3 regions of the Bradyrhizobium sp. NBAIM18 genome follow, and region 3 is predicted to be linked to each of the others. Evidence: predicted binding sites of a transcription regulator. Region 3 holds the regulator's gene; each other region holds the start of a gene.
What was found. Region 3 encodes LexA, which represses DNA repair genes until DNA is damaged. Its sites were predicted from a motif close to TGTTCNNNNTGTGTTCNG; they were not measured.

Region 1: the regulator LexA is predicted to act here: its motif matches at 1,410-1,427, upstream of I6F17_RS35805 (ribonuclease T2).
Region 2: the regulator LexA is predicted to act here: its motif matches at 1,117-1,134, upstream of rmuC (DNA recombination protein RmuC).

What each region holds. Positions count from the first base shown of each region.
Region 1 covers NZ_JADYVO010000034.1:29,866-34,040, forward strand. Annotated here, with positions in the region: gene rlmJ (23S rRNA (adenine(2030)-N(6))-methyltransferase RlmJ) at 1-548, opposite strand, end outside; gene I6F17_RS35805 (ribonuclease T2) at 672-1,364, opposite strand; gene I6F17_RS35810 (hypothetical protein) at 1,480-1,941, opposite strand; gene I6F17_RS35815 (hypothetical protein) at 2,125-2,424, shown strand; gene I6F17_RS35820 (DUF3617 family protein) at 2,470-3,000, shown strand; gene I6F17_RS35825 (ATP-binding protein) at 3,068-4,175, opposite strand, start outside.
Region 2 covers NZ_JADYVO010000009.1:87,783-91,957, forward strand. Annotated here, with positions in the region: gene rmuC (DNA recombination protein RmuC) at 1-1,086, opposite strand, end outside; gene def (peptide deformylase) at 1,256-1,783, shown strand; gene fmt (methionyl-tRNA formyltransferase) at 1,921-2,844, shown strand; gene truA (tRNA pseudouridine(38-40) synthase TruA) at 2,983-3,720, shown strand; gene dapE (succinyl-diaminopimelate desuccinylase) at 3,893-4,175, opposite strand, start outside.
Region 3 covers NZ_JADYVO010000007.1:168,672-172,846, reverse strand. Annotated here, with positions in the region: gene I6F17_RS17970 (GAF domain-containing protein) at 1-537, opposite strand, end outside; gene I6F17_RS17965 (hypothetical protein) at 755-1,189, opposite strand; gene lexA (transcriptional repressor LexA) at 1,579-2,280, opposite strand; gene glp (gephyrin-like molybdotransferase Glp) at 2,457-3,665, opposite strand; gene I6F17_RS17950 (hypothetical protein) at 3,885-4,088, opposite strand.

The DNA of each region.
Region 1 (4,175 bases), on a different contig from region 3:
GAGAAGGCTTCGCCAAGCCGCTCGAACTCGTCCCTGGCCTCGAAGGGCGGATCGATCAGCACGAGGCCACGCCGCTCCTTCGGCGGCACGAAGGCCGGCAGCGCCACCCAGCCGTCGAGATCGACCACGCGGGCCTGCTCGTCGCGGCGCAGCGCATCGATCAGCGCTTTCCGTGCCTTCGGCTCGAGCTCGCAGGCGACGAGCCGGTCCTGCGGCCGGAGCAGGCCGCGCGCGATCAACGGCGAGCCCGGATAGGCCTTGAGCTCCCCCTTCGGATTGAAGGCGCGGACGATGTCGAGATAAGGCTTCGTCAGCGCCGCGCTCTTGTTCGACAGACGGGCCTGCAGCAGCCGCGCAATGCCGGTCAGCCATTCGCCGCCGCGGCGCGCCTCGTCGCTGTCGAGATCGTAGAGGCCGGCGCCGGCATGGGTGTCGATGACGCGGAACGCTGCCGGCTTGTCCTGCAGATAAGTGAGGATGCGCGCCAGCACGATGTGCTTGATGACATCGGCGAAGCTGCCGGCGTGGAAGGCGTGGCGGTAGTTCATGGCGGAGAGGACTACGTTGTCTGGCGCGATCCTAACCCCTGTCATTGCGCGCGCAGCGAAGCAATCCAGAAATGCGTCCGCGGAGGCACTCCGGATTGCTTCGCTGCGCTCGCAATGACTGAGCTACCCGCCCCTGATCGGCGGCATCGTCACCTGGTCGCGGCGGCAGGCGCGGTGCTCGATCTCGTCGCAGGCGCGGAATTGCAGGTCCTTGCTGAGGCAGATGCGGACCTCGGACAGCCGTGTCCTGTTGCAGGTGACCGAGACGGCGGCATTGCTGAGACCCGGATTGGCCTTGATGAAGGCTTCCTCGACCTCCGCCGGCGCGACGGTCTTGGCCTGCGCCAGATCGAGATATTCGGCCGGAATCTTGATCGCAGCGCGCGCCTTGCGGATCATCTCAAAATAGCCGCGGCCCTCCAGCCCGGAGCAGGTGCCGTGCTTGTCCCATTCGTTGAAGATCAGGCCCGGCGCCGGCATCAAATCGAGCATCGAGGAAACGATATTGCGGTTCAGCCGCGGCGCCGGCCGTTGGCAATATTCGGGGAAGCCGTTTTCATATTGCGGCCACAGCCCATGCACCACGAAGGCGTAGGGCCGTCCGCCGCATTGCATCTGGGACCGGCCGCCGCGTTCGGCTGCTTCCTCGCAGAACGAGGGCGACCACGATAGCGCCAGCACATAGAAATCGAACTCGCCGGGTGCGTTCTGCCGCTTGTCCTGCGCCTTCGCACCGCCGGCGAGGCTCGCCAGCCCCGCAGCGAGGATCAGCGAGATCATCAAACGGGACAACGAACGCAATCTGGAGTAAAACATGGCGACGCCCCTCAACTAGACTGTGCACACAGCCTAGCAGGCGATGGGAACATTTCAAGAACAAAATTGGAGCTGTCGTCGGCCGGCTGATCAGCCCAGCCAGCCGCTGCTGGAATCAGGGCTTGGCGGCGCGGCACGCCGGGTTATAGGCCCAGTTGCGATCCACCCCGACGACGCACCATTCGACGCCGTTGCCGTAGGAGGCGAAGCCGCCATCCTCGATGATCGAGAAATGCACCTTGCGCGGCTTGCCGTCATTGAGCATGGCCTCGCCGGTGCAATAGCGGCGCGGAATGTTGTCGGACTGCCAGGGCCGGAACGCGGTTTCGCGAACGGCGGAGAAGCCGGTGATCTGCAACGAAGAATTCCAGAACTTGGATTCCTTTTCGGCGAATTCGTGCACGATCCTCGGCAGAGCCCAGTCGCAAGGGGCGACGGCGCCGTCATAGCGCGGCCCGCTCAGCCAGAAATTCAGCTCCAGCGGATTGGCGGCCCTGGCCTCGCCGAGTGACAATGCTCCGAACATGAGGCCGAGCACGGCGGCGAAACGGAGCGATTTCTCGAAGGGGGCGCGCATGATCAATCCGGGCAGCTAAGGTCTTGCGAAGGCCGGACGGTGCCGCGAAGGTTGGGGGAGGTCAAGTGCAGCGCGGCAACACTTCGCAAGGACTTGACCAAGTGTCGCGGCCAACAGGGGTTCGGTTCTTTTCACGTGCGTCGCGGCACCGTAAACTGGCGCCAGCCAATTGGAGTGACGGGAATGCGAATCATTGCGGCCGCGGGCCTTCTTGCCAGCCTGGTTGTCTCAGGCATGATGGCGAGCCAGTCGGCGCGCGCCGATTACGTGCCGCCGTTCAAGGGCAACGACACCGGCGGCATCATCGCCTATTCGATGGCGACCCGGGTCGATGCGCGCCAGGTCGCGGTCGATCATTGCGCCCGCTACGGCAAGGTGGCGAAATTCCTGGCCGTGCAGGGCTATGAGGGCGGCTACATCTCGTTCTCGTGCCGCTGGGTGCCTTATGGCGCCGCCGACCGGCCGATCCGCACGCTGTACTGAGCGCTGTCGGAAGGCCGTACTTCTCTATAGCCGGGAGCTTCCCTCATGACGCGCAAACTTGCTTTGCTCGGCTCAATGCTTTGCCTCGCATTGTCGGCAGGCAATGCCCGCGCCGACGACCTGCCGCTGCGCAAGGCAGGTCTTTGGGAGATGAAGCTGGTCACATCAGGCTCGCCCGTGCCCGAGATGATCATGCAGCACTGCACCGACGAGACCGTCGACAAGGAGATGAGCAACAACGTCTCCCCGATGGCCAAGCAGGTCTGCGCCAAGCAGGAGATCAAGAAGACGGCGACCGGCTATGTCAGCGATTCCGAGTGCAGCGTCGCCGGCGTCAGCACCACCTCGCATGCCGAGATCACCGGCGACTTCAACTCGGCCTACACGGTGAAGACCACTTCGCACGCAAAAGGCGGCATTGCTGGTGCGGCAGGGCGCGACAGCACCACGACGCTGCAAGCCAAGTGGCTCGGGGCCTGCAAGCCGGATCAGAAGCCCGGCGACATCGTCATGCCCGGCGGCTTCAAGATGAACACGCGCGACATGGACAAGCTGAAGGCGCTGTTGCCGAAGTAGGTGTGCTCTTTCCCTCTCTCCTTGTTGTGGGAGAGAGTGGCTCGCCGCGTTAGCGGCGAGACCGCACCTACACCGGGATCCTCACGCTCGCCCTCAATCCCCCCATCGGGCTGTCGCCCAGCGTGATGTCGCCGCCGTGCGAGCGGGCGATGTCGCGGGCGATCGCGAGGCCAAGGCCGGTGCCGCCTTCATCCTGGTTGCGGGCGTTGTCCAGCCGCAGAAACGGCTTGAACACCTCGTCGCGCAGGTGCGCGGGAATGCCCGGGCCGTCGTCATCGACGGTGACGGTCAAATAACGGTGATCGCGCTGGCCGGTGATGGCGATGTTCTTGCCGTAGCGCGCTGCGTTGGTGACGAGGTTGGCGAGGCAGCGCTTGAACGAGGCCGGCTTCACCGTCACCACGGGCAGGCCGTTGAACGCGACGGTCGCGGTATGGCCGTGGCGTTCGGCATCGCTGCGCAGCTCTTCGAGTGCCTGCGCCATGTCGGTCGGCTGCGACTGTTCGCCGGAATCGCCGCGCGCAAACGCGAGGTAATCCTCCAGCATCATCGACATCTCGTCGACGTCCTTGCGCATGCCCTCGAGCTCGGGACTGTCGCCGATCAGTGCCAGCTCGAGCTTGAAACGGGTCAGGATGGTGCGCAGATCGTGGCTGACGCCGGCGAGCATCGCGGTGCGCTGCTCCATCGTGCGCTCGATGCGCGATTTCATCTCCAGGAAGGCGACGGCCGCGCGCCGCACCTCGCGCGCGCCGCGGGGGCGGAAATTCGGGGCCTCGCGGCCCTTGCCGAAACTCTCGGCGGCGTCGGCGAGGCGCAGGATCGGCTTGATCTGGTTGCGCAGGAACAGCACCGCGACGATCAAGAGGATCGAGGATGTGCCGACCATCCAGAACAGGAAGATCTCCGAGTTCGAGGCATAGGCGGCGCTGCGCTGCGCGAACACGCGCATCACGGCGTCGTCGAGCTGGATGCGGATCTCGACCAGGTTGGAGCGGCCGACCGTGTCGATCCAGAACGAGCGGCCGATCTGGCGGCCGAGCTGCACCGACAGCGTCTGGTCGAGCAGCGAGAAGAACGGCTTTGGTCCCGGCGGCGGCATGTCGCCGGCAGGCAGGAAATCGACCACGAGGCCGAGCCGCTGCTGCGCGATGCGGCGGATCTCGTTGCGGTCC
Region 2 (4,175 bases), on a different contig from region 3:
TGCGCGCTTCTCGATCTTGTCGGCGGAGATCAGCACCTGGCGGACGTCCTCGTTCACGTCGGCAAAATGCTTTTGCAGCTTGAGCACGCGGTCGCGCAGGCGCCCCAAATCGTCGCCGAGCTTGATCACTTCGGTGCGGATCTGGTCGGCGGCGTCGCGCATGCGCGCGTCTTTCATGATCTGCTGCATCACCTGGATCGCGAGCATCAACAGCGAGGGCGACACCAGCACGACGCGGGCGCGATAGGCCTTCTGGATCACGTCGTCGAAGCCGTCATGGATCTCGGCGTAGACCGATTCCGACGGCACGAACATCAGCGCCATCTCCTGGGTCTCGCCGGTGACGAGGTATTTTTCCGCGATGTCGCTGACATGCTTCATCACGTCGCCGCGCAGCCGCTGCGTGGCAACGCGCCGCTCCTCGTCGGTGCGGGCGTCGTGCAGCGCCGTCATCGCCTCCAGCGGAAACTTCGCGTCGATGCAGAGCGGGCGCTGGTCGGGCAGGAACACGACGCAGTCCGGCCGTTTTCCGGTCGAGAGCGTGAACTGGAACTCGTAGGAGCCCTTGGGCAGACCGTCCTGGACGATCGCCTCCATCCGCGCCTGGCCGAAGGCGCCGCGCGACTGCTTGTTGGCGAGTACGTCGCGCAGAGTGGTCACCTGCGTGGTGAGGTCGGTGAGGTTCTTGTGCGCGTTGTCGATGATGCCGAGCCGTTCATGCAGCGCGCGCAGGCTCTCCATGGTGTTGCGGGTCGAATGTTCCATGGACTGGCCGACCCGATGCGTCACCGAATCAAGCCGCTCGTTGACCGCCCGCGCCATCTCGGCCTGGCGTCCCGCCAGCGCCTGGGTCATGGCGTCGACCCGCCCCGAGGCCTCGCTCTGGGCGTGCAGCACCTGGGCGAGCCGCTCCTCGAGCTCGTCGGCACGGATTGCGTTCGCCATGGCGAGTTCCGCGCCACGCCGCCCCGAGCGCGCGATCACAACCGCAATCACAACCAGCAGGATGAGGACGAGCGCACCGAAGCCGATCAGCGCATCGACGATGCGCACCGGCCAGTCGCCCAGCACAATGATCTCGTTCATGCCGCCTTGTAGCCGATTCGCTGCGCTCTCGCGAACGAAGAGGGAACATTCTGGGTTAACCGGGCCCTAATTTTCATGGTTAATGAAAGGTGAAGTTTTATGGTTAGCGAGGGGTTAAGGGGTTCCGGGCCGCATTGACCGCATCCGGCGCGCGGCTTAAATCGCGGCCATGGCCCTCAGAGAAATCATCATCCTGCCCGACAAGCAGTTGCGCCTGGTCTCCAAGCCGATCGAGAAGGTCACGGCGGAGATCCGCAAGCTTGCCGACGACATGTTCGAGACCATGTACGACGCGCCCGGCATCGGGCTCGCGGCGATCCAGGTCGCGCAGCCGCTGCGCCTGATCACCATGGACCTCGCCAAGCGCGACGAGAACGGCGAGACCAAGCCGCTGCCGCGCGTCTTCATCAACCCCGAGATCATCGCCTCGTCCGAGGAACTGTCGGTCTACGAGGAAGGCTGCCTCTCGATCCCGGAATATTACGAGGAGGTCGAGCGTCCCGCGAAGGTGCGCGTGCGCTTCACCGATCTCGACGGCAAGGTGCACGAGGAAGATGCCGAAGGGCTCTACGCCACCTGCATCCAGCACGAGATCGACCATCTCAACGGCGTGCTGTTCGTCGACTATCTGTCGAAGCTCAAGCGCGACCGCGTCATGAAGAAGTTCGAGAAAGCCGCCAAGCGCGCGGCGGAGTGATAATTCCTCCGCCCGTCATGCCCGGGCTTGTCCCGGGCATCCACGTTCTTTGCCGCCGCGAGCAGGACGAACGTGGATGGCCGGGACAAGCCCGGCCATGACGAGTACCTTGCTCGTTTCAAGGATTGTCTCGTCAAATGCCCCTCCGCCTCATCTTCATGGGCACGCCCGATTTCTCCGTGCCGACGCTGCTCGAGCTGGTCGCGCATGGCCACGAGATCGTGGCGGTCTACACCCGCGCGCCGAAGCCGGGCGGCCGGCGCGGCCTGCAATTGCAGCCGACCCCGGTCGAGGAAGCCGCGCGAAAGCTCGGCATTCCCGTGCTGACGCCGAAGACGTTGAAGACCGAGCAGGCGCTGGCGGAGTTCCGCGCGTTTGATGCGGATGCGGCCGTCGTCGTCGCCTATGGCATGATCCTGCCGCAGGCGATCCTCGATGCGCCAAAACTCGGCTGCTACAATCTGCACGCATCGCTGTTGCCGCGCTGGCGCGGCGCCGCGCCGATCAACCGCGCCATCATGGCTGATGATGCCGAGAGCGGCGTGATGGTGATGAAGATGGATGTCGGCTTAGATACCGGCGACGTCGCCATGGCCGAGCGCATCACGATCACCGACAACATGACCGCGCTCGACCTGCACGATCGTCTGTCCCGCCTTGGCGCCGACCTGATGGTGCGCGCGATGGCCGCGCTCGAACGCGGCGGGCTCCAGCTCAAGGCGCAGAGCGCGGACGGCGTCACCTACGCCGCCAAGATCGAGAAGGCGGAGACGCGGATCGACTGGACCAGGCCCGCGCGCGCGGTGCTGCGCCACGTCCATGGCCTCTCGCCCTTCCCCGGCGCCTGGAGCGAGCTTGACGATGCCCGCGTCAAAATCCTGCGTTGCGAGTTGGCGCAAGGCGCCGGCGCGCCTGGCGAAATGCTCGACGATCAGCTTACCGTCGCCTGCGGCGACGGCGCCATCCGCATCATCGAGCTGCAGCGCGAGGGCAAGGCCCGCATGCAGGCCGCGGACTTCCTGCGCGGCGTGCCGTTAAAGGCGGGATCCAAATTCACCTGACACTGTCATACCCCGCGAAGGCGGGGTATCCAGTACGCCGAGGCTTCTCGGCTAATCGGATAGGCTGCGGATTACTGGATTGTCCGCCCCAGTGCGCAACAGCGCACAAGGCGGGCAATGACGACGAAACTGGACACGATGCCCCGCTACAAGCTCACCATCGAATATGACGGCGCGCCGTTCTTCGGCTGGCAGGTGCAGGACACGCTGCCGTCGGTGCAGGGCGCGCTGCAAGCCGCGGTGAAGGCGATGACCGGGGCGGATCTGCGCGTGCACGGTGCCGGCCGCACCGATGCCGGCGTGCATGCACGCGGCCAAGTCGCCCATGTCGACGTCGACAAGCAGTTTCCGCCGGGCCGTTTTCGCGACGGGCTCAACGCGCATCTGCGCCCGCATCCGATCGCGGTGCTCGAGGCCGAGATCGTGCCCGACGATTTCGAGGCGCGCTTCTCGGCGGTCAAGCGCCACTACCGCTATCGCATCGTCAACACTCGCGCCAATCTCGCGCTCGATGTCGGCCACGCCTGGCGCGTGCCGCGCAAGCTCGATGCCGACGCAATGCACGCGGCGGCGCAGCGCCTGCTCGGCAAGCACGATTTCACCACCTTTCGCGACACCGAGTGCCAAGCCAAATCGCCGGAGAAGACGCTCGACCAGCTGGACGTGATCCGCGATGGCCGCGAGATCAACGTCATCACCTCGGCGCGCTCGTTCCTGCACAGCCAGGTGCGCTCGATGGTGGGATCCCTGGTCTGGGTCGGCGAGGGCCGCTGGACCGCCGACGATCTCTCCGCCGCACTCAAAGCCCGCAACCGCACCGCCTGCGGCATCGTCGCCCCGCCTGAGGGGCTGTATTTGATGAAGGTGGATTATTAGGCGAGCGGCGCAGAGAGTGGGCATGCTCTCGCCAAACCTCGGTGTCATGCCCCGGCTTGACCGGGCATCCAGTACGCCGCGGCCTCTCGGCTCAATCACTGCCGTCTCTGGAATACTGGATCGCCCGGTCAAGCCGGGCGATGACGGTCGTGTTTGTGGAGGCAACACTGCCTCAAGCAAAATACCGCGCCAAAATCCCGCGATACACCTTCGTCAGCCTCTCCAGATCCGCCACCGGCACGCGCTCGTCGACCTGGTGCATGGTCTGCCCGACCAGGCCGAACTCGATCACGGGGCAATAGCTTGAAATAAACCGCGCATCCGACGTGCCGCCTGAGGTCGAGAGCTCGGGCTTGCGCCCCGTCACCTCCTCGATCGCGGAGACCGCGAGATCGGTGAACGGACCCGGCTTGGTCACGAACACGTTCGAGTTCGAGGGCTCCCAGACGATGCGG
Region 3 (4,175 bases):
CCAGCGCAGGAAGCTCTTGGCGTCGTGCAGGTCCTTGATGATCAGAGGCAGGCCCGCCTTCCAGGTGCGTCCGGGCAGGCCGAAGCCGCGCGGAAATCTGGTGTGGCGGGAGTTGAATTCGAACATGTCCGCGGTGCCGTAATAGCCATCGACGAGCCCCATCTCATGCGAGAGATCAGGATCGTTGTGCCAGAGTTCGATCGCGCCGACATGCGCCTCGTCGTCGCCGCAGAACAGCACCAGCACGGCTTGCAGGAATTCGCCCGCGAACACCGGCACCGCCACGCCGCAGGTGAGGCCGGCCGCAGCGGCCTGATCGGTCCGCTTGAAATAGGAGTTGGCGAATTTCGTGAGGATGACGGGGTGGCCACAGGCCCAGGCCTTGCCTGGAAGTCCCTCGTCATATCCGAAGTGCAGCTCTTCGCTGACGGCCTTGAACGCGGACAGCCCATCGTCGTAGAGGCCGCCGCCGAATTCCAGCCGCATGCGCGTCCGTTCGGGTACCCAGAGTTCAACGACGCGAATGAAGGTCTTCATCGAGCGTGTCCGCCGCCTCAAACCACGACAGCATCGGTCATTTGGCTGCGGAGCGGACGTTCAAAATGCGGGCAGCACGGCCCAAACTTCGTGCGACGACGAGGCGCGGCGGTGGGCTCGCCGATCGAATGTCCTGAAACACAAACTTACCGGGCTCGCCGGCCTCGGCCGGCGACGGCAATTTCAATCCCGGGCTCGGCCTGTCGGCCGAAGGGCGTCAGCCGATCGGCAGGCGCGTGATCGTGGGCCGCGTGTCGGCGACGATCTGCGGCTTGTGCTCGCGCTCGGGGGCTGGCTGCGTCACCGGCAATTGCAGCACGGTCGCGCGCTGGCCTTCGACGAGCTGCGTCACCAGCACGTATTTGCCGTCGGGGAATTCGATCGCGTCATGATGGCGATCGGGAATGTGCGGGTCGATCTTGCCGAACTTGCCGACGCGAGAGTTCACGGTGCGCGTCCAGATCCAGCGGTTGTCGTAGCGGACGTTGTCGGCGAAAGCGAGCTCCGTCCCCGGCAGGAGACAGACCGCGACGGAGGGATCGGCTTCGGAAGCGAAGCCGCGCGTCGAGGTGCCGCGGAAGGTTGTCGTGACGATCGTCTCGCCGACTTCGGCGGGGCGCGTCGCGACGGCATGCAGGCTGTAGTCACACATCGGGTGCTCCTCATGCTGGGATAGCGACCCGCGTCTCTTTCGAGGCGCAGGCCTCTATCAGAGTGGAAGCATACAACGCTCTGCTCGGTTATGGGCAAATCTGCGGCTCGCGTTCGCAGCACGCGATCACATTATCTTTCCCGGATTCGATAGGAACAAACCTCGCGTCCTTGCATTTGGCCGCAGCTATCAGCACTGCCGGCACAACTCTACCGGCGAAGCAGAGGGAGATTGCTGCGCGCCTGCACGGGCGAATGTCGCGCGGGAAGATGGACCGGACAGCTGGCGCAGAACCAGACAAACCATCCGGCCGGAGCGGACAAACCTCCGCTCCAATCCTGGATCGACGATACCGATCGAAGCGCGCGCGGCGCTGGATGCTTTCGGTATCAGTACTTCCGGTAAAGCCCGATCAGCTTGCCCTGGATCTTCACGCGGTTCGGCGGAAGAATGCGGACCTCGTAGGCGGCATTGGCGGGCTCGAGCGCGATCGAGGCGCCGCGGCGGCGGAAGCGCTTGAGCGTGGCCTCCTCGTCGTCGATCAATGCCACCACGATGTCGCCGGTATTGGCGGTCTCGTTGCGCTGGATCAGCGCCATGTCGCCGTCGAGGATGCCGGCCTCGACCATCGAATCGCCGCGCACTTCGAGCGCGTAGTGCTCGCCCGAGCCGAGCATGTCCGGCGGCACGCTGATGGTATGGCTGCGGGTCTGCAGCGCCTCGATCGGCGTGCCGGCGGCGATGCGGCCCATCACGGGCACCGCGACGGGGCGCTCGCCCTCGTCCGCAGGCGGGCTGGAGCTCGCGCGCACCTTGCCGAGATTGCCCTCGATCACGCTCGGGGTGAAGCCACGGCGATTGCCGGCGGCGGCCTGGAGCTCGGGCAGCTTGATCACCTCGATGGCACGGGCGCGGTTGGGCAGGCGGCGAATGAAGCCGCGCTCCTCGAGCGCAGTGATCAGGCGATGGATGCCTGACTTCGAGCGCAGGTCGAGCGCATCCTTCATCTCGTCGAAGGACGGCGGCACGCCGCTTTCCTTCAGACGTTCGCTGATGAACCGCAGAAGCTCGTATTGTTTGCGCGTCAACATCTCGACCAAAGTCCCCCGGTTGATGTCGTTCGATTCCGACACGATGAAGCCGGCACTAAGCCGCTACATCCTCGAAACAAATCATGAACGGACACTATATGTTCGATATGTGTTCCGCAACTGCTTAATTTATGGTGAACGCGGCCAAGCTCGCGGAATGCGTGTGGCTGGGCGGCTCAGACGGGCAGCCGGAGCACCTCGCAAGGCGTGCCGGCCTCGGCCTTCGGCGCGAACGGTGCGCGCACCAGAAGTACCTGTGCCGCAGCGAGATTCGCAAGAAGGGAGGAGTCCTGATGGCTGACCGGAAGGGCGACGCGCGTGCCGTCGTCGCGCTCCTCCAGCCGCGCACGCAGATAGTCCTCGCGCTGGTCGTTGGCGGCGAGATCGCGGCCCAGCACGGCGCGCTCGCGCCGATGATGAATCGCTGAACGGCCCGACAGGGCGCGAATCAAGGGGACCATGAACAGGAAGGCGCACACGTAGGACGACACGGGATTGCCGGGCAGGCCAATCACGCGCATCGCGCCTATCCGACCGTGCATCATCGGCTTGCCCGGCCGGATCGCGATCTTCCAGAACGCCATCGCGATGCCTTCGCCCTTGAGCGCCTGCTGGACCAGGTCGTGGTCGCCGACCGAGGCACCGCCGGTCGTGATCAGGATGTCGGCGCCGCTCTCGCGCGCGCGGCGGATGCCGGCGGACGTCGCCTCCAGTGTATCGGCGGCAATTCCGAGGTCGATGGTCTCGGCGCCCTCGCTGCGGGCGAGCGCATGCAGGGCATAGCCGTTGGAATAGACGATCTGGCCGCGACCAGGCGTGGTGCCCGGCATCACGAGCTCGTCGCCGGTGGCGAGAACGGCAACCCTCGGGCGGCGGATGATGGCGAGATGCGGATGATTCATTCCGGCGGCGAGGGCGAGATCGCGCTCGGTGAGGCGGATTCCCTTGCGCAGCAGCACGTCGCCTTCGCGGAAGTCGACGCCTGCAGGGCGGATGTGCCGGCCGAAAATGGCGGCTTCCTTGATCGTGACATGTTTGCCGTCGGCAGCCGTGTCCTCCTGGATCACGACGGCATCGGCGCCGTCGGGAACGACGCCGCCGGTGAAGATCCGCACGGCTTCGCCGGGGCCGACGCTTCCCGCGAACGGCCGGCCCGCCGCGACCTCGCCGACGACGGTCAACCTCGAATCGTTTGCCGCGTCGGCCGTGCGCACGGCATAGCCGTCCATCGCCGACATCGCCTCCGGCGGCTGCGTGCGCCGCGCCGCTACATCGCGGGCGAGCACACGATGGTAGGCCTCGTCGAGGCAAACCATCTGTTCAGCCAGCGGCTCGACGCCGGCCAGCACCGCGGCAAGCGCGTCAGAAACCGGCATCAGGGCCACGGGCGAACTCCTGCTGAGCACATCAGTCAATGGGCGGCGAGAGTTCTAGCCGAGTGCAGGCGTGAGGCAAAGCAGCACGCGGGATGATTTATCCTGCGTGATCGCGGGGTGGAGGAGGTCGGCTCAACTCTGCCGCGTCATGATGCGGAAGGCGAGACAGACCGGAACGAGGATTGCCATGGCAAGGACGAGAATGACGAGCGCCACGGCCAACATCGTTCAACGCCCCGTCGGATCGCCCGGACTGATGTCCGCGACGTCGGGCGGCTTGGGACCCTGATCCTTGTCCGGCAGCGGGTCCGCCTGGGATTTTAGGTCGGCGGCCTTGCTGATCAGCTTGGCGGAGAGGTCAGAATCCGAGGTGGTTCTGGCGAATTCGAGCAGGAGAGAGGCTTGCTTGGTGAGATAGGTCTTGCCCAGCACGTCGATCAGTCCAATGTAGAAGTCCCAACGGACTCATGAGTCCGAAGGGTGGTATTCCGTTCCCGGAACTCTGTATAAAAATGCACA